DNA from 2 places in the Caldanaerobius polysaccharolyticus DSM 13641 genome. Region 2 is predicted to be linked to the other one. Evidence: riboswitches for the same ligand, from Rfam matches in the RefSeq annotation. Region 2 holds a riboswitch; the other holds the start of a gene.
The links. A riboswitch is a leader RNA that binds a small molecule or an ion and turns the genes downstream of it on or off. The one in region 2 is predicted to bind lysine.
Positions count from the first base shown of each region.

Region 1: another riboswitch for lysine. It lies ahead of CALPO_RS0103085 (aspartate-semialdehyde dehydrogenase); the one in region 2 lies ahead of lysA (diaminopimelate decarboxylase).

Region 1 covers NZ_KE386494.1:423,395-429,646, reverse strand. The annotation lists gene dapA (4-hydroxy-tetrahydrodipicolinate synthase) at 24-902, opposite strand; gene CALPO_RS0103085 (aspartate-semialdehyde dehydrogenase) at 921-1,901, opposite strand; lysine riboswitch at 1,980-2,151, opposite strand; gene CALPO_RS0103080 (ABC transporter ATP-binding protein) at 2,350-3,465, shown strand; gene CALPO_RS0103075 (PucR family transcriptional regulator) at 3,584-4,645, shown strand; gene ftsE (cell division ATP-binding protein FtsE) at 4,660-5,340, shown strand; gene ftsX (permease-like cell division protein FtsX) at 5,337-6,224, shown strand; gene CALPO_RS0103060 (murein hydrolase activator EnvC family protein) at 6,252-6,252, shown strand, end outside.
Region 2 covers NZ_KE386494.1:835,176-841,427, reverse strand. The annotation lists RNA gene ssrS (6S RNA) at 1-103, shown strand, start outside; gene CALPO_RS0104980 (hypothetical protein) at 179-2,392, shown strand; gene CALPO_RS0104975 (50S ribosomal protein L25) at 2,460-3,053, shown strand; gene lysA (diaminopimelate decarboxylase) at 3,090-4,421, opposite strand; lysine riboswitch at 4,493-4,668, opposite strand; gene CALPO_RS0104965 (ferritin family protein) at 4,761-5,216, shown strand; gene CALPO_RS0104960 (hypothetical protein) at 5,216-5,659, shown strand; gene CALPO_RS0104955 (NAD(P)/FAD-dependent oxidoreductase) at 5,753-6,252, shown strand, end outside.

The DNA of each region.
Region 1 (6,252 bases), 410 kb from region 2:
TTATTCACCTTTCTAGCCTCTTTTTACAGCAAGCCGTACTTTTTCAGCGTTTCTTTTAACAACTCTTTGTGCTTATCCTCCATATCCACTAGCGGCAGCCTGAGCTTGCCTACCTCCATGCCCATCATGTTCATAGCTGTTTTGATAGGTATGGGGTTTGTTTCGATGAACAGGACGTTGTTTAGAGGATTGAGTTCCAGCTGTATATCTCTGGCGCCTTTTACGTCCCCGTTTAGGTATTTGTAGACCATTTCGTGGACTTTATCGGGGAGTATATTGGCTGTTACGGATATAACCCCTACCCCACCTAGGGAAAGGATGGGGACGACCTGGTCATCGTTGCCAGAGTATATATCCAGATTGTCTCCGCACAACCTGGCGATTTCTGCTACTTGGCTGATATTACCACTGGCTTCTTTTACGCCTTTTATGTTGGGGTGCTTTGATAGCACACTTAAGGTTTCAGGGGTTATATTCATGCCGGTTCTAGAAGGCACGTTGTATATAATAATAGGTATGTTTACGCTGTCGGCTATAGCCGTAAAATGGGAAATAAGGCCCTTTTGAGTGGTTTTGTTGTAGTAGGGCGTTATGCATAAAAGGGCGTCAGCGCCTACACTTTCGGCGTATTTGCTTAATTCGATGGAATGAGCCGTGTCGTTAGAACCCGTTCCTGCTATAACCGGTATTCTGCCCGCTATTTTATCTACCGTGTACTTGATCGCGCCCTTTCGCTCTTCGTCAGTCATGGTGGAGGATTCGCCGGTAGTGCCGCATATGATAATAGCGTCGGTGTGGTTTTTTACGTGCCACTCCAGCAATTCGCCTAGCTTTTGATAGTTGACGCCATCGTCGGTAAAAGGCGTGACTATGGCGACGCCAGACCCTTTAAATATAGACATTGTCTCACTCCTTTCCGCTTATAAAAGCAACTCGGCTATCTGAACCGCATTGGTCGCAGCGCCTTTCCTTATGTTATCAGCTACCACCCAGAGATTTAAGCCGTTTTCTACGGTGTCATCCCTTCTTATCCTGCCCACGTAAACTTCATTATGGCCGGAGGCAATGGTAGCTAATGGGTATACATTTTCAAACGGTTTATCCATAACGATGACCCCTGGGGCTTTGGATAGGATGTCAAAGACCTGAGAGAGCTCAAAGGGTTTTTCGAATTCTACGTTGACCGACTCGCTGTGGCTGTTTTCCACGGGGACCCTTACTGTAGTCGCTGTTACCTTAATGCTGGGATCGCCCATGATCTTCTTGGTCTCATTGACCATCTTCATTTCCTCTTTGGTGTAGCCGTTGTCCAAGAAGACGTCGATATGAGGCAAGCAATTGTTGGCTATAGGATGTGGGTAAAACTGGGGCATCTCTCCCTGCAATGTGCGCTTGAGGTCGTCTATACCTTTTTTACCCGAACCGGAAACGGCCTGGTAAGTAGAGACCACTATTCTTTTTATCTTAAACGCGTCGTGTAGAGGCTTTAGAGCTACCACCATCTGGATTGTAGAGCAGTTGGGGTTTGCGATTATCCCTTTGTGCCAGCCTATGTCTTGAGGGTTGACTTCAGGTACCACTAATGGCACGTTATCGTCCATTCTCCACGCGCTGCTGTTGTCTACCACTACTACTCCTTTTGACGCTGCTATAGGTGCAAACTTTTTGCTTACTGTTGCACCCGCCGAGAATAACGCTATGTCAATAGGGCGATCAAAGGAATTCTCTGTAAGTTCTTCAACGGTATATTCGGCGCCTCTAAAGCTTATTTTTGTGCCTGCTGATTTGTGAGATGCAAAGAGATACAGGTTATCGATGGGAAAATCTCTTTCTTCCAGGACCTTTAGAAAGGTCCTTCCTACCAGTCCGGTGGCGCCTACTATGGCTATATTTTTCTTCATTAAAAATACCTCCTAGAAAATAGTTATAAAAAAATCTAGTTATGGAAATAACTAGCTGGTTATAGGCATTACGGCTATAAACCAGATAGCTCTCCATCATTGCTGATGACAGTCAGCATGTTTTTCACATACTGACCAGGTAACCGGCACGGAGAATACCGGCCCTTCGGCGCTGTTTCCTTTTCTGTGGTTCACAGACCTCTCCAGTCTCCCGCACAGTACTCATAAACAGCGCGCCTCTATCTGTGCTCTTTCCTATATAATATTTTATTTTAATATAGCAGAGATGACACCTCAAGTCAAATGTTAATTGTGACATGTTCATGCTGAACAAAAAGTAACGTAAAACTATGTTTATTATATATAATACAAATTTCCGACAATTTATATTATAATATAGTTGTAACGTTTGCTTGCGTTAACATACTAACGATTGGAGGAAGGAACAATGGCAGAAGTTGTGTTAAAGAATGTTTCCAAGATCTATCAAGGCGGAGTAAAGGCCGTTGACAACTTTAACCTGGATATAAAAGACAAGGAATTTGTAGTCTTGGTAGGTCCCTCTGGTTGTGGAAAGTCCACCACGTTGAGGATGGTGGCAGGTCTTGAAGAGATCACAGAGGGAGAATTGTACATCGGTGACAGGCTGGTCAACGATGTTCCGCCTAAAGACAGGGATATAGCGATGGTTTTCCAGAACTACGCCTTGTATCCTCATATGACGGTATACGACAATATGGCGTTTGGACTTAAACTGAGGAAGATGCCCAGAGCGGAGATTGACAAGAGGGTTAGAGAAGCTGCTAAGATACTGGACATTGAACACCTTTTGGATAGAAAACCCAAGGCTTTGTCCGGTGGTCAGAGGCAGAGGGTAGCTTTAGGCCGTGCTATTGTACGTGAGCCTAAGGTCTTCTTGATGGACGAGCCTTTATCAAACCTGGACGCAAAATTGAGGGTGCAGATGAGGACGGAAATCAGCAAGCTTCATGAGAGGTTGCAGACCACATTTATATACGTTACCCACGATCAGACAGAGGCTATGACCATGGGCGACAGAATCGTCGTTATGAAAGACGGTGTCATACAGCAGGTAGATACACCGCAGACCATATACGATTATCCTGCAAATATATTCGTAGCAGGGTTTATTGGAAGTCCTCAAATGAACTTTATCGATGCCAGGTTGGTGGAGAAAAACGGTGAGATTTACGCGGAGTTTAAAGGATTTTCACTGAAGCTCCCCGATGGCAAGGTCAAGAAGCTGGTCAGTAGCTCTTATGTAGGAAAAGAGGTTGTGCTGGGAATAAGGCCTGAGGACATCCACGACGAAGAAGTATTTATAAGCGCAAATCCTGGCGCTACTGTTGAGGCTAAAGTTGAGGTAGTAGAGCTTTTGGGTGCAGAAACATTCCTTTACATGGACTTAAAAGGCCAGCAGGTCATAGCTAGGGTCAATCCTAGGAGCAAAGCAAAAGAAGGAGATATATTAAAGGTAGCTTTCGATATGAATAAGGTGCACTTATTTGATAAAGAAACTGAAAAGACTATTTTAAACAGATAATGAATTAAAGAAGGATTTTAATTTAGAAAGCAGAAATAATTATATAGAGATTATTTCTGCTTTTTTCTTTGCTGAAAACCATGATATAGTATAATATATTGTACAGGGGTTGATTTCTTTGGATATATATAAAAGTATATACGAAAAGGTAATGGATATTGTGGGATTGCCTTTTAACATCTATGATGCTGAAGGAAAATGTATCGTCGGCAGCAATGAGGGCAGTTCTATACCTGTGGTGAACTACGAGGATTTTATCCAGTCTGATAATTTCTTTGTGATAAATAACTGGATATATAAAAGCGTTAAGGCAAATGGGAAGTTTTTGTGCTGTATCGCGATGAAGGGGACGACGCCTGAAGTACAAAAATACATGGGTTTGATCGAGCAGATGATACTGGGATTTGAGAAAACAGAGCTGAACAGGGTGAGCTTTTTCCGCAGTATTATAGAAGGTCGTAACGTCAATATAGAAAAAATGGCGGAGAAATTCAATGAGGTTATTGTTAAAGACAGGATGGTTATGATTGTCAAAATGAGTTCGTCATTTGAAGACGTTCGGGAAATGCTTAAAAACATGTTTCCCGATGAGACGTCAGAGGTACTCATTGATATTGACACAGACAAAGTACTTCTTGTAAAATCAAGAGATGACAGCGAGGACGACATAAAAAAGATAGCCATGTCTATCCTAGACACCTTGGTGACAGAGCTGTACGAAAAGGTCAAAATAGCTATAGGTGGTATTAGCAAAAGCCTGTACGACCTCAGAAAGATATACAAACGAGCCGAGACCGCTATGGTTCTGGGAGAGATTTTTGAGGATAAAAATAAGGTATTTGACTATGACCAGTTGGGCTTGAAGCGCCTTATAAGTCAGATACCTATAGAGATTGAGCGAGCTTATCTTAACGAGATATTTAAGGACAAAAACGAGTTTTTAGAAGACAAAGAACTTTATCATACTGTGTTGAAATTTTTTGAGTCCAATCTTAATATAAGCGAGGCTTCAAGGAATCTTTACATTCACAGAAATACTCTGGTATATCGCCTGGATAAAATACAGAGGCTGTTAGGACTGGATTTGAGGGATTTTGATGATGCTGTTATTTTGAAGATTGCCCTAATGTTTGATGAGTACATCAAGTACGTAGAAAAATACGCTCTTACAGACGGATAAGGAGTTGTTTTGTAATGATAGAGTTAATTGGCGTTTCAAAGGTATTCCCTAATGGAGTCATTGCGCTTTCCAACATAAACTTGCGTATAGACAAAGGGGAATTTGTGTTTGTAGTAGGATCCAGCGGAGCGGGGAAATCTACGCTTATAAAGCTTTTGTTGAGGGAAGAACAACCTTCTACAGGGCAGATAGTAATAAACGGCGTAGATATAACACGTTTAAAGAGATCCAGAATACCCTATCATCGCAGAAACATAGGAGTGGTATTTCAGGATTTTAGGCTTTTGCCAAACAAAACGGTATACGAGAACATCGAGTTCGCCATGATGGTAGCGGAAAACCCCGCAAAAGATGTAAAAAAGCACATTTACTCTGTGCTGGATATGGTAGGGCTTGCTAATAAAGCCGACAGTTACCCGTACCAGCTGTCAGGAGGAGAACAACAGCGCGTAGCACTGGCCAGGGCAATGGTCAATAAACCCCTTATACTCATAGCCGATGAGCCAACAGGTAATCTGGATCCAGACAATTCATGGGGGATAATGCAGATAATAAATGACGTGAACAGGATGGGAACCACTGTGCTCATAGTAACCCATGCTAAGGAGATTGTAGACAGGATGAGAAAAAGGGTTATTACGCTGGTCAAAGGCAATATAGTAAAAGACCAGATAAGAGGAGCGTATGACATATGAAGCTAAAAAAGATCAGGTACTTTATCACCGAGGGGTTTATAAACATGTGGAGAAACAGGGCTATGGCTGTGGCAGCTGTCACTGCTGTGGTGGTGTCCTTGATAGTTTTAGGGGTATTTACGGTTATAGTGATGAACGTAGATCACATCGCTACGCAGGTGGAGTCAGAGCTGGTTTTAAGAGCTTATATAAACGACAGCGTCAAAGCGCAGGAAATTGATACGCTTAAAGATCAAATAGACAGGATAAAAGGCGTAAAAAGCATAAGTTATGAATCCAGGCAGGCGGCTTTGGAAAATTATAAAAAGCAGTTAGGGAAAAACGCGTACCTGCTTAACGGATTGGAAAAGGACAATCCCTTCCCACGGTCTTTCATAATAGAGGTGACCACACCCAATGACATTAAACCGGTAGCTTCTGCGGTATCTGCGATTAAGGGGATAAGCGAGGTCAATTACGGTAGAGAAGTGGTGGACAAGCTCCTTAAAATAACCCGCGTCGTGAGGCTAATAGGTATAGCGCTCATAGGGATAATGGCCTTTGTCGCTATTATCATCATATCCAACACCATCAAACTGGCGGTTTACGCCCGCAGGAGAGAGATAAACATAATGAAGTATATCGGAGCGACTGATTGGTTTATAAGGTGGCCTTTTGTTATCGAGGGGTTTTTACTGGGCCTGTTAGGTTCTGTTCTGGCTATTGTCATTGTAGGCTACGGTTATTATTACTTTACATCAAGGTTAAACGGCCAGCTGGTGGTTTTTTCGCTTATACCTTATAATCAGCTGTTGCCGGGCATGGCCAAGTTATTTGTGATATTAGGTTGTGCAATCGGCGGGCTAGGCAGCGGTTTATCTGTGAGAAGGTTCTTAAAAGTGTAATTTGTCGCTTTAAGGGGGTATGGCGCAT
Region 2 (6,252 bases):
GATGAGAAGCCTGCGTCGACAGGACCTCAGAAGCAGAGGGCAGGTTCCCACCCTACGAGAGTAGGGTTGGTTTAAACGAGCAAAACGGCCAGACGGGATGTACTGGTGAGCCCCAAATGGGGCTCTTTATTTGCACTGGTGTTTGATGTATAATAAAAACAAAAACGGAGAGATACACATGATAAGATTTTCTAAAAGATGGGCGCAGGTAGTGATATTTTTTCTGATTTTGATGTCCTCTTTCAGTGTTAAAGCGTACGCATCAAATAGCGCACCTCAGCGAAAGTTTGTAATGGTGGTAGTCAGCAGAGTGGGATTGGACGACTACATAAAGTACGATTTACCTAACATAAAGGACTTGATTGAAAAAGGTTCCATAGGGCTTCTCAATGTGAGGACATCGAAAGACTACGATGAGCCATCGTCTTACTTGAGCATCGGGGCAGGGTCCAGAGCCGAAAGCGACTATCGCGGAGGCCTTGCGTTTAATTACGGTGAGCTATATGGGATAAATAAAGCCGGTGAGCTGTACCACGTATATACAGGCCAGCACGCGTCGGCAGATGATGTGGTAAATTTGGGGATAAACAGGTTAAAAGAGGTTTCTGCAAAACAGGACCACGAGGTGGTTCCGGGGTTATTAGGACAGATACTTAAGGATAATGGAATACCTGTGGCGGTGCTGGGCAATGGGGACATACCAGATTCTAATTATAGGAGGTATGTAGCCCTTATAGGGATGGATGAGAGCGGAAAGGCGAAAGGGGATGTATCAGGGGATTTACACCGGTTGGACAGGGAAGCGCCCTATCTTGTAAGTACGGATTACGACAAGCTGTACAGGGAATATAAAAACTATTCTGCCGGTGGAGGACTGGTGGTTATAGACCTGGGGGATACCATAAGAGCCGATGAGTTCGCTTCGGTTACCACACCCGCCATGGCACCTCGCTACAGGGAGCAGGCGTTAAAAAAAGCTGATGAATTTATAGGGAAAGTAGCTAGGACGCTGGATTTTAAAAAAGACGTTTTGTTGGTGCTTACGCCTTATCCCTCTAAGGAGAATATAGCGAGCAATCACCTTGTGACCCCGATTATAGCAGCGGGATATGGTTATAATGGGGGAATTCTCTCCTCCAAGTCCACCAAAAGAGAGGGCATAGTGCAGAACATAGATATTGCTCCTACGGTTTTACATTTTTTTAAAATAAGTGCTCCTGAATCCATGATGGGATCGCCTCTTTTTTCGCTGTCAGATCCTGTAGGTGGCGGTGAAGCTAAAGCTTTAACGCAGACTAAATTAAACTACATAAATGACATAAACCAGAGGATTGTAGCCACTTATGTCCAAAGGCCCTATTTTATAAAGACTTATGTAATAGCGCAGATAGTGGTTTTATTTATGGCCATACTGGCTTTGTTTTTCGACTACAAATACGCCCGGTATGTTAAGCCGCTGATTCTGGCTAATATGGCAGTGCCTTTGGTGTTCTTAATACTGCCTGCTTTTGATGTGAATTCAGCTATTTTCAAAGCAGCTATTACGGTGGCTGTGTTGATCGCCATGGTGTTTATATCGCTGACCTTATCCAGAAACAACATGGATGTTATAATGATCTTATGCATTATAACTGCTGGTCTGTTGGCAGTAGATATACTCACGGGGCAGAAGCTTATGAAAAACTCCGTGCTGGGTTATGATCCTATTATCGGAGCAAGGTTTTACGGTATCGGCAATGAGTACATGGGCGTCCTGATGGGATCCAGCATCATAGGGTTGACTGCCCTTATAGATAGGTTTAAAAAACCTTATACGAAGTATATAGTGGTAGCCCTGTTTGTCTTTCTAGCGTACATAATGAGCGCTCCAAGCCTGGGAACCAAGGTGGGAGGTTTTATAGTCTCATTTATGGCTTATGGCACGTGCGCAATGCTGTTGTTTAACTGGAGATTTAATCGAAAGAGCTTTATTTATCTCTTTGCTGCTATGCTGCTAGCCATGGTAGGTCTTTTTGCATACGACATGATGAAGGGAGGGCAATCCCATATAGGGAGAACCGCCCTGTTGGTCAAAGCTGAAGGCATAAAACCGCTTCTCATGATATTTCAGCGCAAATTGGCTATGAACTTGAGGCTTATAAAGTATACTATATGGACAAAAGTGCTGATAGCGTTTATACTGGTTTTAGGATTTTTGTTCTATAAGCCTACAAATATTCTCATAAATATATTTAAAAACAACAAAGCTATATACGCAGGGTTTTTAGGCAGCACGGCAGGAATGCTTTTTGCGCTGGCTTTTAACGATGCCGGTATTATCGCTGCTGCTACTATGTTCATATACGTAGTTCCGTCGTTTTTAATAATGGTAATAGATCAATTAAAAGGCTAGGGATTTGATATTTAACCGATATTGTGTTATAATTCCAAAAAAACTATAATAAAAGGAGATGTTTTGCATGGAAACTGTCGATCTTGAGGTAATGACAAGGGGCGCAGGAAAAAGTGTTGCCAGAAAATTAAGGCAGCAGAACTTAATTCCCGCCGTTGTCTATGGGAAAGGTCTTGACAGTTTGCCTATAGCGGTTAACGCGTCAAAGTTTTATGAAATCTATAGGGAACAAGGACACAGTGCTATTGTAAATCTGATCCTGAACGGACAGACCATACCTGGGATAATAAAAGAAGTGCAATACGGGACTTTGGACGGCAAAATTATCCACGTGGATTTTCAGAAGGTGTCCCTGGAGGAAGAGATTGAGGCAGAGATTCCGATAAAAGTTGAAGGAGCAGGTATTATAGAGAGCAAAGGCGCCATCATTCAGCATCAGCTCAGAGAGATAACCGTAAGGTGCAGGGCGCAAGACTTGCCTGAAGAGATTACCGTGGACGTATCTGGCATGGACGTGGGGGATGTGATTAAGGTATCAGACTTAAACGTGCCCAAAGGGGTTAAGGTCGTAGACGAACCTGAGGAGATCGTATTATCTGTCATCGTGCCCAGAGCTGGTGAGGTAGAAGAAACAGAGCCCCAGCCTGAAGGAGAACAATAAAAAGCCGGTTTTTGACCGGCTTTTATTTTTGTGGTTTTATATAGCGCTTACGTCACCGATATTTTCAAAACACTTTTTGCTCAGCCTGGCTGGAATCACGTCGTTTCTCAACAGATCTTCATAGGTCTCGCGCTTTACGATTACGTCAGCACGACCGTCTTTTACCAGTACTACAGCGGGTTTGGTAAGGCGGTTGTAGTTGCTGGCCATGGAATAATTATACGCACCTGTGCTCATGACGGCGATTATGTCGCCGGATACCACATGGGGAAGCCGTACATCCCATATTAGCATATCTCCGGATTCACAGCACTTTCCCGCAATAGATACCACTTCGCTGTTTTCTTCAAAGACCTTATTCGCAATGACAGCCTCGTATTTGGCACCGTATAAAGCCAATCGGGGATTATCGGTCATGCCGCCATCCACCGAGATGTATTTCCTTACGCCAGGTATATCCTTGATGGCACCGACGGTGTAAAGGGTCGTACCTGCATTGGCTATGATGGATCTCCCTGGTTCGATGATGACCCTGGGTTTAATTATGTCCAGCTCCTCTACCATTTTTTCCAGCGTCTCAAACACGACCTCAGCGTAATCCTCTATGGAAGACGGGTTATCTTCTTCGGTGTAATAGACTCCAAATCCTCCACCCAGATCCAGCTCTTCTACTTCATAACCTGTCTCATCCTTTATTTGCTTTATAAACCTGGTGGTTATTTCCACTTCTCGCTTGTAGGAATTCATTTCGAATATCTGAGAGCCTATGTGGCAGTGTATGCCTTTTAAATTCAGGTTAGGCATTTTTATGGCCATTTTTATGGCTTTCATAGCCTGGCCATCGGGAACGTTAAAGCCGAACTTGGAGTCCAGCTGTCCTGTCATTATATACTCATGGGTATGGGCTTCTATGCCTGGTGTTATCCTTATGAGTATATCTGCCTTTTTACCCAGCGTTCCCGCTATATAGTTGAGGATTTCCAATTCATAAAAGTTATCGACTATGATGCGGGAGACGCCTGATTTAAGGGCGAGTATAAGCTCATCAGGGCTTTTATTGTTGCCGTTAAAATACACCTTCTCCATGGGGAAATCTGCTTGAAGCGCTGTGTATATCTCACCGCCTGATACCACATCAAGGCCTAACCCTTCTTCGTCAATTAAACGGGCCATGGCCATGTTCATAAACGCTTTAGAAGCGTATAAGACCACACCGCCGTGTTTTTTCACAAAGGAGTTATAATATCTCCTGCAGGTTTCACGTACCAGCTGCTCGTCGATGACGTAAAGAGGAGTACCGAACTTTTTAGCTAATCGAACAGTATCACACCCACCGATCTCCAGGTGGTTTCTAGAATTGACCTTCATAGTGCCATGCAATCTCACTTATTTCACTCCCTTAAATATTTGCGCATTTAAGGGAGTTGCCTCCCTTCCATGCGCGAGATAGCTCTCCACCGGTTTATGCCGCCGGTGACAGTCCTGCACCTATTCGATGCAGGCCCAGCTACAGGAAATGGGCTTTTCCTGCGCTTCGGCGAAATCCCCTTTCAGCTGCTTCATCGCAGCCCGTGCTCTACAGCTTACTCATGAATTTCGCGCCTCTACTTCACTGCTGGAAGATGAGGTGTTTTGTTTTTTTCATTTTACAGCATAAAAATCATTGTGTCAAGGGAAAATAAGAGCGGATAGAGCGGAGGTGTGTTTATGCAAAAACTGACACAACAGGAGCTCATATACAGCTGCTTTAACAACGCGGAAAAACAAGAGAAAACTTTAAAGGATAAGTGCTTGAAGTACGCCAATCAGATCGGTGACCCTATGATCTCAGGGATTCTAGAGGAGTGCGGTAGAATTGCATCAAAACACATGGATGGCATAAAGCAGAAAAGAAAGTTGATAAAGCTGCCGTCGTTGGTGAAAACCAATATGTCATTAGACACCCTGGATTTGATGCAGGATGTCGTTAAAGAGGTGATAAAGCTTCAGACCTTTTACAACGACCACATCATAATGATAACAAATCCTGATATAAGGGAAATGTTGACTCAGTTCAGGGATGAAGAGATGAAGTCTATATCCATGCTTCAGCAGAAAATTGAAGCCATAGAGTCAAAGCCCACCGAAATAAATAAGGTATTTTCGACGAGAGAAGGGTTATGATGGGTTGGATCATAATATTTGTGCTGAGCTGGATTCTTTTTATATTGTGTGCTGATTGGAAGAAACTATGGCCAGGGATATTGGGGGGTATATATGCGGTTATAGTTCAGATTATCGTCGATAGGATTTCTATAAGCTTGAACCTCTACACGGCAAAAGGATATATAATAGACCTGCTGGGGAGTGGATCGATTTTTTTTACCTTAGGACCCGTTTTTACCATGGGTACATTATTAGTGCAGAACATCCCAGATAACAGATGGATGAGGCTCTTAAATATATTTGTGTGGGTAGGTTTTTTTATGCTTATGGAGTGGCTTATGCTCTCTTTTGGCTACCTGGAATACAGGCACTGGAATCAGCTATACAGTTTATGGGTTGATATAGTGGTATTAATGAATATTTCATGGGTAGGAGAAAACTTTGTTAAAATGGAGAGGTAATAAAGATGTATCTATTTATAGCTTATGGTGTGGGTATAAGTATACTGATATACGTATATGTCCGTATGTTAAAATTGAGAAAGTGGTGATAATGTGAAAGTAGCCATTGTTGGAGCAGGTATATCTGGACTTGTTTGCGCATATCAGCTGGAAAGCTACGGCATAAAACCTGTTATTTTTGAGGCGCAATCTTCGGTGGGAAGTGGCTATAGCCACGTAGGTGCGGTTTTACAGGTCATAACAAGACCCACGGTTAATCCCATCATGTATGAAAAAGTAAAATTTGATATACCGGTTCAGCCGACGGCTGTTTTAAATAGGATCGTGATGAACGGCCCTACAGCGAGGAGTGTAATAAAAGGCAACGATCTAGGCTGGCTTTTTATCAGGGGGCCAGAAGAGAATTCACTGGAGAACAAACTGTACAGGCTCATAAAATCGAATGTGAACTTTAATACAAAGATTGATGATCTGGAGCCTTTAAAGAAAGAATTTGATTATGTGGTGGTGGCAACAGGGAATAATTATTTTGCGAAACAGTATGGGTGCTGGCAAGATTTGATGGAAACATGGCTTAAAGGAGCTATCGTAGT